DNA from 4 places in the Enterobacter sp. HK169 genome. Region 2 is predicted to be linked to each of the others. Evidence: predicted binding sites of a transcription regulator. Region 2 holds the regulator's gene; each other region holds the start of a gene.
The links. The regulator sigma-54, encoded in region 2, starts transcription at its own class of promoters, with help from an activator protein. The targets are predictions, from matches to a motif close to GTTGGCACANNTTTCGCTNT.
Positions count from the first base shown of each region.

Region 1 (3,624 bases), 430 kb from region 2:
GCGCCAGAACAGCGGCGGCAGCAAAACAGGCTACCGCGCTGGTAATCATCATCGCCGCGTTCATTTCGCCCCCTCGTTAAGCGCCTGTAGCAGAGAAAGGTCGCCAAAATCACTGTTGATGGTCAGCTCGCGTTTACGCTTGCTGGTACGGGCGATGTCGCGAATGTTAACCAGAATCAACGCCTTAGTCGGGCAGGTGCGCACGCAGGCCGGGCCCTGCTCATCGAAGCTGCACAGGTCGCATTTCACCGCAACGGCACGGATGCCGGGCACCCAGTCCAGCAGCGTACTTACGCGTGCCGGAGCCGGTGGCGCGGGCGGGGCTTTTGGCGAGTTGGCGTTCGCCGGAATATGCAGCGGACGGCTGCCGGAAAATTCAATCGCGCCGAACGGGCAGGCAATGCCGCACAGCTTGCAGCTTACGCACAGGCTTTCGTTCAGCTGGACAGCGCCATCCACGCGGGTGATGGCATTCACAGGGCAGACGCCCGCGCAGGGGGCGTCTTCACAGTGATGGCAGAGCTGCGGGGCAGACTCTTTTTCATTACGCATGACGTGCAGGCGCGGCATGGACTGCAGCCCATGCAGGCGATGCGTTTCCGAGCACGCCGCCTCACAGGTTCGACAGCCAATACAGACCGTCGAGTCAGCAATTACAAAACGGTTCACCGGGTTATCCTCTGGTGATAGTCATTTTTGACGAAAAACTGTCTTGTCGACACTTCTCGACACGCAGGAGTCAGGCCACGTTCGCTGAGGTATTTCCATCCATCAGCTGCTTCAGGTTGACCGGAAGATCGTGTTCAACGGCGGCGTACAGGCCGTTATAGACCGGCGCGATTTTTTCCAGATAGTGCTCCAGCACCTGCTGGCGATCGCGGTTGCTGACGTGGCCATCCACCATGCCATCGGCCATCAGCTGCGCCTTCGCAATACACTGTTTTTCGCCGTCTTTTGTCTCGAGGTGGTACTCAATGGTGTGGCTGTTGAAGTTGTCCGCCAGGGTAACGTTGATGGTGAAATGGCCGAACAGGACGAAGCGCATGTCGCCCTGCGCCGCGCAGCTCATCGCGTGGTGAAGACGCGCTTTCGAGAGGGTGATGCCCTGAACCAGAGAGTTGCAGTAGAGGTGCCACTGGTCCTGCAGCTGCTGATGACGCTGCGCGATGTAATCCGCTTTTTCGCTGATTTCCCAAATAGTCATAGAAGGTATCCGTTTAATGGAGATAGCGGCTGTTAAGCAGATTCCATGCCAGTTTTTATCTTTATGATTTTAAATGGTTTTAATTGCAAAACCGCTGTCAACGCCGCGGTGTCGACGTGTCATTTCGACAGCGTTGACATCGTCACGCCTTAACAAAAATCAAGCTGGCACCGTTATTGCATTCAATGGCGCAATTCATTGAGGAGGCGTCATGCACGAAATCACCCTCTGCCAGCGGACCCTGGAGCTTATCGAACAGCAGGCAGTGCAAAACCACGCGAAGCGCGTCACCGGCGTCTGGCTGAAGGTCGGGGCGTTTTCCTGCGTCGAGACCCGCGCCCTGAATTTCTGTTTTGAGCTGGTGTGTCGCGGCACGCTGGCGGAAGGCTGCGAGCTCCATATCGAAGAGCAGCAGGCGGAGTGCTGGTGCGAGCAGTGCCAGCAGTACGTCACCCTGCTGTCATCAAAGGTTCAGCGCTGTCCGCAGTGTCAGAGCACCGGTCTTCGCATCGTGGCGGACGACGGCATGCAGATCCAACGCCTCGAAATCGAGAAGGAGTAAAGTATGTGTAGCACCTGCGGTTGCGCCGAAGGCAACCTGTATATAGAAGGGGATGAACATCGCCCCCATTCCGCGTTTCGCTCCGCGCCCTTTTCGCCAGCCCCGCGGCCAGCTGCGGCTTTAACCGGTATCACCTTCTCCCCGCAACGCTCCGCTGCGGGCGATCTGCACTACGGCCACGGCGAAGCGGGTACCCACGCGCCGGGCATCAGCCAGCGCCAGATGCTGGAGGTGGAAATCAACGTGCTGGACAAAAATAACCAGATCGCCGCCCGCAACCGCGCGCGCTTTGCCGCCCGCAAACAGCTGGTGCTGAACCTGGTCTCCAGCCCCGGCTCCGGCAAAACCACGCTGTTAACGGAAACGCTCAAACGCCTGAACGGGCGCGTCTCCTGCGCGGTGATTGAAGGCGACCAGCAAACCGTTAACGACGCGGCGCGCATTCGCGAAACCGGCACCCCGGCGATTCAGGTCAATACCGGCAAAGGCTGCCACCTGGATGCGCAGATGATTGCCGACGCCGCCCCGCGTCTGCCGCTGGCGGATAACGGCATTCTGTTTATTGAAAACGTCGGCAACCTGGTCTGCCCGGCAAGCTTCGATCTGGGCGAACGCCACAAGGTGGCGGTGCTTTCGGTGACCGAAGGCGAAGACAAGCCGCTGAAGTACCCGCATATGTTTGCCGCCGCGTCCATCATGCTGCTGAACAAGGTCGACCTGCTGCCGTACCTGAACTTCGACGTGGATAAGTGCCTGTCCTGCGCCCGGGAAGTGAATCCCGAGATTGAGATCCTGCTGGTCTCCGCCACGCGCGGTGACGGGATGGACGCCTGGCTGAACTGGCTGGAGAGTGAACGATGTGCATAGGCGTACCGGGACAAATCCATTCCATTGACGGGAACCAGGCCAAAGTAGAGGTCTGCGGCATCCTGCGCGACGTGGACCTGACGCTGGTGGGCAGCAGCGATGAAACGGGCGCATCGCGTCTCGGCCAGTGGGTGCTCGTCCACGTGGGGTTTGCCATGAGCGTGATTAACGAAGCGGAAGCCCGCGACACGCTGGATGCCCTGCAAAACATGTTCGACGTGGAGCCGGACGTGGGCGCGCTGCTGTACGGCGAGGAGCGTTAGCCATGCGTTACGTTGATGAATACCGCGCGCCGGAGCAGGTGCTGCAGCTTATCGGGCACCTGAAAACGCGCGCGTCGCTGCTGGACTACACGGCGGAAAAACCGCTGCGGATCATGGAGGTGTGCGGCGGACACACGCACGCCATCTTCAAATTTGGCCTCGACCAGCTGCTGCCGGAGAACATCGAGTTTATCCACGGCCCCGGCTGCCCGGTGTGCGTGCTGCCGATGGGGCGAATCGACAGCTGTATCGAAATTGCCAGCCAGCCCGACGTCATTTTCTGCACCTTTGGCGACGCGATGCGCGTGCCGGGGAAAAACGGCTCGCTGCTGCAGGCGAAAGCGCGCGGGGCCGACATCCGGATCGTCTATTCGCCGATGGATGCCCTGACGCTGGCGGAGGACAACCCCGCGCGCAAGGTGGTGTTTTTTGGTCTGGGGTTTGAAACCACCATGCCCGCCACCGCCATCACGCTGCAGCAGGCGAAAGCGCGCGGCGTCGGGAATTTTTTCTTCTTCTGCCAGCACATTACGCTCATTCCCACGCTGCGCAGCCTGCTGGAAGAACCGGGAAACGGCATTGACGCCTTTCTGGCACCGGGGCATGTCAGCATGGTAATTGGCACAGACGCCTACGGTTTTATCGCTGAACAGTACAATCGTCCGTTAGTGGTCGCTGGTTTCGAACCACTTGATCTACTGCAAGGTGTCACCATGCTGGTTGAGCAG
Region 1 covers NZ_CP017087.1:1,993,367-1,996,990, forward strand. Annotated here, with positions in the region: gene hycC (formate hydrogenlyase subunit 3) at 1-64, opposite strand, end outside; gene EnteroDNA1_RS09405 (4Fe-4S dicluster domain-containing protein) at 61-669, opposite strand; gene hycA (formate hydrogenlyase regulator HycA) at 740-1,204, opposite strand; gene hypA (hydrogenase maturation nickel metallochaperone HypA) at 1,416-1,766, shown strand; gene hypB (hydrogenase nickel incorporation protein HypB) at 1,770-2,633, shown strand; gene EnteroDNA1_RS09425 (HypC/HybG/HupF family hydrogenase formation chaperone) at 2,624-2,896, shown strand; gene hypD (hydrogenase formation protein HypD) at 2,899-3,624, shown strand, end outside.
Region 1: hypA (hydrogenase maturation nickel metallochaperone HypA) is a predicted target of sigma-54. The motif match lies at 1,368-1,387, and genes of this name have one in related genera.

Region 2 (3,624 bases):
AACCCGGCCACCTTCTACCAGATGCAGGATAACGGCAAGCCGGTGAAAGGCCGCGCCTCGCATATGCACTATGAGCTGGCGAAGGACCTGGTCATCCTGACCGGAAACGCGTATCTGGAACAGCTGGACAGCAACATTACCGGCGACCAGATCACCTATCTGGTGAAAGAGCAAAAAATGCAGGCCTCCAGCGAGAAAGGCAAACGCGTCACGACCGTCCTGGTTCCGTCGCAGCTGCAGGACAAAGGCAAAGGCCAGGCCCCGGCACAGAAGAAGAGTAACTAATTCGTTATGGCAACATTAACTGCAAAAAATCTCGCGAAGGCCTACAAGGGCCGCCGTGTCGTAGAAGATGTCAGTCTGACCGTCAACTCCGGCGAAATTGTAGGGCTGCTTGGCCCTAACGGTGCGGGTAAAACCACCACCTTCTACATGGTCGTTGGCATTGTGCCGCGCGATGCCGGCAACATTATCATTGACGATGAAGACATCAGCCTTCTGCCGCTGCACGCGCGCGCGCGTCGCGGGATCGGCTACCTGCCGCAGGAAGCCTCCATTTTCCGTCGTCTTAGCGTTTACGATAACCTGATGGCGGTCCTGGAAATTCGTAACGATCTGACCAGCGAACAGCGTCAGGATCGTGCCAACGAGTTGATGGAAGAGTTCCACATTGAGCATCTGCGCGACAGCCTCGGTCAGGCACTCTCCGGGGGTGAACGCCGTCGTGTTGAGATTGCACGTGCGCTGGCCGCAAACCCGAAATTTATCCTTCTGGATGAACCGTTTGCCGGCGTTGACCCGATCTCGGTTATCGACATTAAACGCATCATTGAACACCTGCGTGACAGCGGGCTTGGCGTACTGATCACCGACCACAACGTCCGTGAAACGCTGGCCGTGTGTGAACGCGCGTATATTGTGAGCCAGGGCAATCTGATCGCCCACGGTACGCCGCAGCAGATCCTCGAAGACGATCATGTTAAGCGCGTCTATCTTGGGGAAGACTTCAGACTCTGATAGGGTAGAGGTAACGTAACGCCGAACCGGAGAAAAATGCTCTGAACATGAAGCAAGGTTTGCAATTAAGGCTCAGCCAACAACTGGCAATGACGCCGCAGCTACAGCAGGCAATTCGCCTGTTGCAACTGTCCACGTTAGAACTTCAGCAGGAGCTCCAGCAGGCGCTGGACAGCAACCCCCTGCTGGAACAAACCGATCTTCATGACGAGGTAGATACTCAGCAGTCACAGGATACAGAAGCGCTCGACACCGCGGATGCACTCGAACAAAAAGAGATGCCCGACGAGCTACCGCTGGATGCCAGCTGGGATGAAATCTACACCGCCGGAACCCCTTCCGGTACGCGTGCAGACTACCAGGATGATGAGCTACCGGTCTATCAGGGAGAAACCACCCAGTCGCTGCAGGATTACCTGATGTGGCAGGTGGAACTTACCCCCTTCTCCGATACCGACCGCGCGATTGCCACCTCAATTGTCGATGCCGTTGACGACACCGGCTATTTGACCGTCACGCTGGACGATATCCTGGAAAGCATGGGCGACGAAGAGATTGAACTTGAGGAGATCGAAGCCGTTCTGAAGCGCATCCAGCGTTTCGATCCGGTAGGCGTGGCCGCAAAAGATCTGCGCGACTGCCTGCTGATCCAGCTTTCTCAGTTCAGCAAAGAGACGCCATGGCTCGACGAGGCGCGCTTAATCATCAGCGATCATCTGGATCTGTTGGCCAACCACGATTTCCGCAGCCTGATGCGCGTCACGCGCCTGAAGGAAGAGGTGCTGAAAGAAGCGGTGAATCTGATCCAGTCACTCGATCCGCGCCCGGGACAGTCGATCCAGACCAGCGAGCCCGAGTACGTCATCCCGGACGTGCTGGTGAGAAAACACAATGACCGCTGGGTCGTTGAACTGAATTCAGACAGCATCCCTCGCCTGCAAATCAACCAGCAGTATGCCTCCATGTGCACCAGCGCGCGTAACGACTCCGACAATCAATATATTCGTAGCAATCTTCAGGAAGCGCGATGGCTGATCAAAAGTCTGGAAAGCCGAAATGATACGCTGCTGCGCGTCAGCCGCTGTATTGTCGAACAGCAGCAGGCGTTCTTTGAGCAGGGCGAAGAGTATATGAAACCGATGGTACTGGCGGATATCGCCCAGGCCGTCGAGATGCATGAATCAACCATTTCCCGTGTCACCACGCAGAAGTATCTGCACAGTCCACGCGGTATATTTGAGCTTAAGTATTTCTTCTCCAGCCATGTGAATACCGAGGGCGGCGGCGAAGCGTCGTCAACGGCCATTCGTGCCCTGGTGAAGAAGTTGATCGCCGCGGAGAACCCCGCGAAGCCACTAAGCGACAGTAAGTTAACCACCATGCTGTCCGATCAGGGTATTATGGTGGCACGTCGTACTGTTGCGAAGTATCGAGAGTCTTTATCCATTCCGCCGTCCAACCAGCGTAAACAGCTGGTCTGACACAACCGATAAGGAAGACACTATGCAGCTCAACATCACTGGACAAAACGTCGAAATTACTGAGGCTTTACGCGACTTCGTGAACGCGAAGTTTGCAAAACTCGAGCAGTATTTCGAAAGGATCAATCAGGTCTATATTGTGTTGAAAGTGGAGAAAGTGACTCACATCTCGGATGCCACCCTGCATGTTAACGGGGGTGAACTGCATGCCAGTGCGGAAGGGCAAGACATGTACGCTGCTATCGACGGCTTGATTGATAAGCTTGCACGACAGCTCAATAAACATAAAGATAAACTGAAACAACACTAATTGTCCGGGCAGTTAACGGGTGCAGGACGGCCTGTTGTGAAACACAACAGGCCATTTGTACAGTTAGCGCTTAGGTGAAATTATGATGAACAACGATTCCGCTCTTCAACTGAGCAATGTCCTTAACCAGGAATGTACCCGCAGTGCGGTTCACTGCCAGAGCAAAAAACGTGCGCTGGAGATCATCAGTGAACTGGCTGCCAAACAGCTGGGCCTGCCGCCGCAGGTGGTGTTCGAAGCGATTCTGACCCGTGAAAAAATGGGCAGTACCGGTATCGGCAACGGCATCGCGATCCCGCACGGCAAACTGGAAGAGGATACCCTGCGTGCCGTTGGTGTGTTTGTGCAGCTTGAAACACCCATCGCCTTCGATGCCATTGATAACCAGCCCGTCGATCTCCTCTTCGCGCTGCTGGTACCTGCCGACCAGACGAAAACCCATCTGCATACGCTGTCGCTGGTCGCAAAACGTCTGGCCGATAAAACCATTTGCCGTCGACTGCGCTCGGCCCAAAGTGATGAAGAGCTCTATCAAATTATCACTGAAGCAGAAGGCAATCAGGATGATGCATAACCAGGAGATGGCCTTCACATCTGTTGTCCTGAGGAGAAACGGAACATGGTGCTGATGATTGTCAGTGGCCGTTCAGGGTCGGGGAAATCCGTTGCTCTGCGCGCCCTGGAAGACATGGGTTTTTACTGCGTCGATAACCTGCCGGTCGTGTTGTTACCCGATCTGGCCCGCACGCTGGCGGAGAGACAAACCTCTGCCGCCGTCAGTATCGACGTTCGTAACATGCCTGAATCGCCAGAGAT
Region 2 covers NZ_CP017087.1:2,419,083-2,422,706, forward strand. Annotated here, with positions in the region: gene lptA (lipopolysaccharide ABC transporter substrate-binding protein LptA) at 1-285, shown strand, start outside; gene lptB (LPS export ABC transporter ATP-binding protein) at 292-1,017, shown strand; gene rpoN (RNA polymerase factor sigma-54) at 1,065-2,498, shown strand; gene hpf (ribosome hibernation promoting factor) at 2,521-2,808, shown strand; gene ptsN (PTS IIA-like nitrogen regulatory protein PtsN) at 2,891-3,382, shown strand; gene rapZ (RNase adapter RapZ) at 3,428-3,624, shown strand, end outside.

Region 3 (3,624 bases), 1.2 Mb from region 2:
ATATCCTTTTGATCAATCGATAAGATTAATCAAAATATACGCCTGGAGACCACTCATTAAAACATTATTGCGCAAAAAGGGTTAAGGGATTCAATTTATTCAACGCACAAATAAACACAAAACAAACATTCATGAATTAAATAAAAAGATAAAATAAATACCAGAAAGAAATATGACAATATCAGAATACAAATAAGCACCACAAGGCGTATAGATCAATGATATTCGGTGAGCAACGATGACATTGAGCTTATTCACGTCTGATACGCCTGGCCATATAAGGGGCCTCGACGGCCCCTTATCTCGGTCACAGGTTAAAAACGTATTATTTTCTACTGGTCTTAAGGTGAACGAACCAAAGCCACAAAAATGTATCAGTGCAAACAGCAGCTCTTAAACTTCTTCCCGCTGCCGCAAGGACACGGATCGTTACGCCCGACCTTCGTGCCGTTCACCGTCGGCTTCTTCACTTCCGGCTGCTGCGGGTTGTTTACCCAGTATTGATATAAACGCAGTGCCGCAGGCTGGATGCTTTCGATGCTGGCGATATACTCCTCTTCGGACAGTTCATCCAGCTTTTCGCTGTTCTCTTCCGTCCCGTGCAGGGCAATCACGTCAAGATCGGCCTTCAGGGCTTCCGGCAGGGCTGACCAGTCCGTCAGCGCCACGCCGCGCATATAGCCATAGCACCACTCTTCCACCACGGTATAGCTCTCACCGTCAACGTCGTTATAACCGAACATCGGTTCAAACTGATCCGGGTACTCGCTCAGGCGCTCGGCAATATCGTTCATATGCTTAAAGCAGAGATCGATAAAACGGTTCATCTCACGATCGTTTTTCCAGCGCGGAATGTACTTCTCGCCACCCCACACCGCCACCAGCCAGGCATCTGGCTCAACGACAACAGGACCGGAAAGCACTGCGGTAAGCATGCCGTCCAGTTCGGACACGTCAATCACGGACGCGTCATCATGACCGTAAGACATTAACGTCTCTTCAAGCCACGCCATTTCGCTTTCATTCAATGGGCCTTCAGTCATCGCTGATACTCCTGCAAAAGGAAACGATCCTAACACATAACTCACGCCTCTCCGGGCTGAAGTTTAGGTCTTTATTGCTGCAAAAACGTGCAAATCGTGACCTTTGCACAACTTATGGGCTTTGTTGTTAATGATATGTGATCTCCGCTGTAATTTCTTCTCCTCCCGCAAGGCGGCATAACGCGGCGCTCTATACTCAAACATGTCGCAAGCTCGTCAATGGGTTAACCATTCTGGCAACGTTTTTGCTTAACGTTCTTCGCGCGCCTCTGCGCAGGGAAATCTCGCCGTAATATGCAGGATGCCGTCTGTATCTTGTTCGTTTAGTGCATTTTGTTCTTGCTCGTGTTTCGGATTGGCTGCGCCGTCGGGCGTTCGGGTTTACGCCGTGGTGCAAAAACCTCTTTGCTAAGGAACATAATAATGTCGCTGAAATTAATCAGAACTCCTCTTTCTCTTGTGTTGGCCGGTTGCCTGGTGACGGCGTTTTCCGCCCGGGCAGATATTGTGATTGGCGTGGCCGGGCCGTTCACGGGTCCGAATGCCACCTATGGCGATCAGTACTGGCACGGCGCAACGCAGGCCGCTGAAGACATTAATGCCGCAGGCGGCATTAACGGCGAGAAGATCAAACTGGTTCAGGGGGATGATGCCTGCGAGCCTAAGCAGGCCGTGGCCGTCGCCAACCGTTTAGTTGACCAGGATAAAGTCAACGCCGTGGTCGGCCATTTCTGCTCCTCTTCCACAATGCCCGCCTCCGAGGTGTATAGCGACGCGGGCATTATTGCGATTACCCCCGGCTCAACTAACCCGCTGATCACCGAACGCGGCATGAGCGATATGTTCCGCATGTGCGGACGCGATGACCAGCAGGGGCAGGTTGCCAGCGACTTCATCATCGACAAGCTGAAAGCCAAACGCGTGGTAATTATTCACGATAAAGACACCTATGGTCAGGGTCTGGCTGACGCCACCAAAGCGGCGCTGGCGAAACGCGGGGTTCAGGATGTGATGTATGAGGGGTTATCTCGCGGTGAGAAAGACTTTAACGCGTTGGTGACCAAGATCGGCGCGCAAAAACCGGACGTCGTGTTCTTCGGTGGCTGTCACCCGGAAGCCGGTCCGCTGGTTCGCCAGATGCGTGAACAGGGCGTGCAGGCGAAATTCTTCTCCGGCGACTGTATTGTCAACGAAGAGATGGTGACCGCCGCGGGGGGCCCGCAATACACCAACGGCATTTACATGACCTTCGGTAAAGATCCGCGCCTTATCCCGGACGGTAAAGCGGTTATCGAGAAATTCCGCGCCGGTAAATTCGAGCCGGAAGGTTACACCCTTTACTCCTATGCCTCCGTACAGGCCATTGCCGCAGCCTTCAAGGCCACCGGCGGCAAGGACTCCGCCAAAGCCAGCGAGTGGCTGAAAGCCAATTCCGTCGACACGGTGATGGGCAAAAAAGCGTGGGACAGCAAGGGCGATCTGAAAGTGTCTGACTACGTGGTTTACCAGTGGGACGACAAAGGCAAATATAAGGAAGTGCAGTAACGGGACGGAGTCACGCTCAACGTCGGCGGGCCTGCCCGTCGGCGCGTAATAAACATCAGGCTGCGCGCATCGCGCAGCCTATAAAACGAGCGCGCTAAGATGAGTACATTCTTCCTGCAACAGTTAATCAATGGCTTAACGCTGGGCTCCGTCTACGGTTTAATCGCCATCGGCTACACCATGGTGTACGGCATTATCGGGATGATCAATTTCGCCCACGGCGAAGTGTATATGATTTCCGCCTATCTCTGCGCCATCGGCCTGGCGCTGCTCTCGTTCTTCGGTCTGCAGTCGTTCCCGCTGCTGATCCTCGGGACGCTGGTGTTCACCATCGTGGTAACCGGGGTGTACGGCTGGACCATCGAGCGTATCGCCTACAAGCCGCTGCGCAACTCCACGCGCCTGGCGCCGCTGATCTCCGCCATCGGGATGTCGCTTATCCTGCAAAACTACGCGCAGCTGAGCCAGGGTCCGCGCCAGCAAGGGGTGCCGACCATGCTGGACGGCGTGATTCGCCTGCATCTGGGCGACGGCTTCGTGCAGATAACCTACACCAAAGTGTTTATTCTGATTGCTTCTTTTGCCGGCATGCTGGTGCTCACCTGGATTATCAACCATACCCGGCTGGGCCGGATGTGCCGCGCGGTACAGCAGGATCGTAAGATGGCCTCCATTCTGGGCATTAACACCGACCGGATTATTTCGCTGGTCTTTGTCATCGGCGCGGCGATGGCCGGTCTGGCGGGGGTGTTGATCACCATGAATTACGGCACCTTTGATTTCTACGTCGGGTTCGTGATCGGCATTAAAGCCTTTACCGCGGCGGTACTCGGCGGCATCGGCTCCCTCCCTGGCGCGATGCTCGGTGGCCTTATCCTGGGCGTGGCGGAAGCCCAGTTCTCGGGCATGGTGAACTCGGACTATAAAGATGTCTTTTCGTTCGGCCTGCTGGTCATGATCCTGATTTTCCGTCCCCAGGGGCTGCTTGGGCGCCCGATTGTGGCCAAAGTGTGAGGGAGAGAATGATGACATCACA
Region 3 covers NZ_CP017087.1:1,220,210-1,223,833, forward strand. Annotated here, with positions in the region: gene EnteroDNA1_RS05875 (YecA/YgfB family protein) at 375-1,043, opposite strand; gene EnteroDNA1_RS05880 (branched-chain amino acid ABC transporter substrate-binding protein) at 1,467-2,588, shown strand; gene EnteroDNA1_RS05885 (ABC transporter permease subunit) at 2,688-3,602, shown strand; gene livM (high-affinity branched-chain amino acid ABC transporter permease LivM) at 3,614-3,624, shown strand, end outside.
Region 3: EnteroDNA1_RS05880 (branched-chain amino acid ABC transporter substrate-binding protein) is a predicted target of sigma-54. The motif match lies at 1,276-1,295, and genes of this name have one in related genera.

Region 4 (3,624 bases), 460 kb from region 2:
TCACTTCGTTATCGGTAAACCCCTGGCCGGCCTGCAAACTTTCCTGCATCAGGCCAATATTCAGTGAAAAATAGCTCAGGAGTTCAGGAAGCGGGGTGCCGAACAGTTTACGTGCGCTTTGGGCGAGCAGCTGCTGCGCGGCCGGGTTGGCGTAATGAACGGCCAGCTCGTCATCGACCAGCAATATGCTGTTAATCAAAGAATTGAGGATCTGCCCAGCATCGGGCAGCGTGCCAGTTGCCATTCAGCAGTCTCCTGGAGTCGTTTGCACTAATTTAGTGCAGTATAGCGTTTTCGGCGTAAAAAGCGCGTGAGATCAGGTTGTTGGTGGAGAAAAAAGCCCATCCGGAGATGGGCTAAAAGTTTCCACGGCAACTACCCCCGGCGCTTATCACGCCGGGTAAAACAACTTTAATTAAACGCTGTAGTACAGCTCGAACTCTACCGGGTGTGGCGTCATACGCACGCGGTCGTTCTCTTCCATACGCAGGGCGATGTAAGCATCGATAGCGTCGTCAGTGAATACGCCACCTGCAGTCAGGAACTCGCGGTCTGCGTCCAGGGCCTGCAGGGCTTCTTCCAGAGAGCCAGCAACCTGTGGGATCTCTTTCGCTTCTTCTGGCGGCAGGTCGTACAGGTTTTTGTCCATCGCTTCGCCCGGGTGGATCTTGTTCTTGATACCGTCCAGACCGGCCATCAGCAGTGCAGCGAAGCACAGGTATGGGTTAGCCGCTGGGTCCGGGAAGCGAACTTCGATACGACGTGCTTTAGGAGAAGCCACCACCGGAATACGGATAGAAGCAGAACGGTTACGTGCAGAGTAGGCCAGCATCACTGGCGCTTCGTAGCCCGGGACCAGACGCTTGTAGGAGTTCGTGGTTGGGTTCGCCAGGGCGTTGATTGCTTTAGCGTGTTTGATAACACCACCGATGTAATACAGCGCCTGCTCGGACAGACCGGCATATTTGTCGCCAGAGAACAGGTTGGTACCGTTCTTGGACAGAGACATGTGGCAATGCATACCGGAACCGTTATCGCCAAACATTGGTTTTGGCATGAAGGTCGCGGTTTTACCGAAACGGTGCGCAACGTTGTGCACAACGTATTTGTAGATCTGAATTTCGTCCGCTTTTTTGGTCATGGTGTTGAAGCGGGTTGCCACTTCGTTCTGACCAGCAGTCGCCACTTCGTGGTGGTGAGCTTCAACAACCAGGCCCATCTCTTCCATCACCAGACACATGGTAGAACGGATGTCCTGTGCAGAGTCGACCGGAGGAACCGGGAAGTAACCGCCTTTCACGCCAGGACGGTGACCTTTGTTACCGCCTTCGTATTTAGTGGAGGAGTTCCATGCACCTTCGATGTCGTCGATAGCCACGTGGGAGCCAGAAATAGAGGCACCGAAACGGATGTCATCGAACAGGAAGAATTCTGGCTCTGGCCCGAACAGAACGGTGTCTGCGATGCCGGTAGAACGCAGGTACTCTTCAGCGCGTTTCGCGATAGAACGTGGGTCGCGGTCGTAGCCCTGCAGCGTGCCTGGCTCGAGGATGTCGCAACGGATGATCAGGGTTGGTTCTTCGAAGAACGGATCAATGACCGCAGTGGTCGCGTCTGGCATCAGAACCATGTCGGATTCGTTAATGCCTTTCCAGCCACCAATGGAGGAGCCGTCAAACATTTTGCCTTCTTCAAAGAATTCGGCGTTCACCTGATGAGCAGGGATTGTGACGTGCTGTTCTTTACCTTTGGTATCGGTGAAGCGCAGATCAACAAACTTCACTTCATGTTCGTTCAGCATCGTCAAAACGTGTTCAGCGGACATACTTAACTCTCCAGATTGGTCATTGTCGTCGTGGTAACGAGGTCTTCAATTTCTGTTTGTACTGGCTGGTGCCATGTATTTTTTATAAAGCGAAATCTGTGCCAACTTTTAAATCACCCCAAAAAGGCGTTATCATGCGCACCATAGTGCAAAAGGGCTGCACCACAATGGATTTGTTGCACCAGTATAGTGCTTCAATGTGAACATTGAGCACCATATTGGTGCAATTTACGTTAAAGTGCCCTTTTACCGCTCCGTGAAAGCGATCACAAAGCATCTCTGCAATACTTGTTTGCGGGGGATGTTTGTGATCCTGTTTTGTAGTGCGATTAATCCGTGTACAATAACGCGCTATTTCTAAATGCCTGAGGCAAAGTTGTGATCGAAAATTTGCGTAACATCGCCATCATCGCGCACGTTGACCATGGTAAAACTACCCTGGTCGACAAGCTGCTGCAGCAATCCGGTACGTTTGATGCGCGTGCCGAAACCCAAGAACGCGTGATGGACTCCAACGATTTGGAGAAAGAGCGTGGGATTACCATCCTCGCGAAAAACACCGCGATTAAATGGAATGACTACCGTATCAACATCGTTGATACCCCAGGGCACGCCGACTTCGGTGGTGAAGTTGAACGTGTAATGTCCATGGTAGACTCCGTTCTGCTGGTCGTTGACGCAATGGATGGCCCAATGCCACAGACGCGCTTCGTGACCAAAAAAGCTTTTGCCCATGGTCTGAAGCCAATCGTTGTTATCAACAAAGTTGACCGCCCTGGCGCGCGTCCTGACTGGGTTGTTGACCAGGTCTTCGACCTGTTCGTTAACCTCGACGCGACCGACGAGCAGCTGGACTTCCCTATCGTTTACGCCTCTGCGCTGAACGGTATCGCAGGTCTGGACCACGAAGACATGGCTGAAGACATGACCCCGCTGTATCAGGCGATTGTTGACCGTGTTCCTGCACCAAACGTCGATCTCGACGGCACCCTGCAGATGCAGATCTCTCAGCTCGACTACAACAACTACGTTGGCGTAATCGGCATTGGTCGTATCAAGCGCGGTAAAGTGAAGCCTAACCAGCAGGTTACTATCATCGATAGCGAAGGCAAAACCCGTAACGGTAAAGTCGGTAAAGTACTGACTCACCTGGGTCTTGAGCGTATCGAGAGTGACGTTGCGGAAGCGGGCGACATCATCGCTATCACCGGTCTGGGTGAACTGAACATCTCCGACACCATCTGCGATCCGCAGAACGTCGAAGCGCTGCCAGCCCTGTCCGTTGATGAACCAACCGTATCCATGTTCTTCAACGTCAACACCTCTCCGTTCTGTGGTAAAGAAGGTAAATTCGTTACCTCTCGTCAGATCCTTGACCGCCTGAACAAAGAGCTGGTGCACAACGTTGCGCTGCGCGTTGAAGAAACCCAGGATGCCGATGCATTCCGCGTTTCTGGTCGTGGTGAGCTGCACCTGTCTGTACTGATCGAAAACATGCGTCGTGAAGGTTTCGAAATGGCGGTTTCCCGTCCGAAAGTAATCTTCCGCGAAATCGACGGCCGTAAACAAGAGCCGTTCGAAAACGTAACGCTGGACGTTGAAGAGCAGCACCAGGGTTCTGTGATGCAGGCTCTGGGTGAGCGTAAAGGCGACCTGAAAAACATGAATCCAGATGGCAAAGGCCGCGTACGTCTCGACTACGTGATCCCAAGCCGTGGTCTGATCGGCTTCCGTTCAGAGTTCATGACCATGACCTCCGGTACCGGTCTGCTGTACTCCACCTTCAGCCACTACGACGA
Region 4 covers NZ_CP017087.1:2,876,457-2,880,080, reverse strand. Annotated here, with positions in the region: gene glnL (nitrogen regulation protein NR(II)) at 1-244, opposite strand, end outside; gene glnA (glutamate--ammonia ligase) at 416-1,825, opposite strand; gene typA (ribosome-dependent GTPase TypA) at 2,204-3,624, shown strand, end outside.
Region 4: glnA (glutamate--ammonia ligase) is a predicted target of sigma-54. The motif match lies at 1,912-1,931, and genes of this name have one in related genera.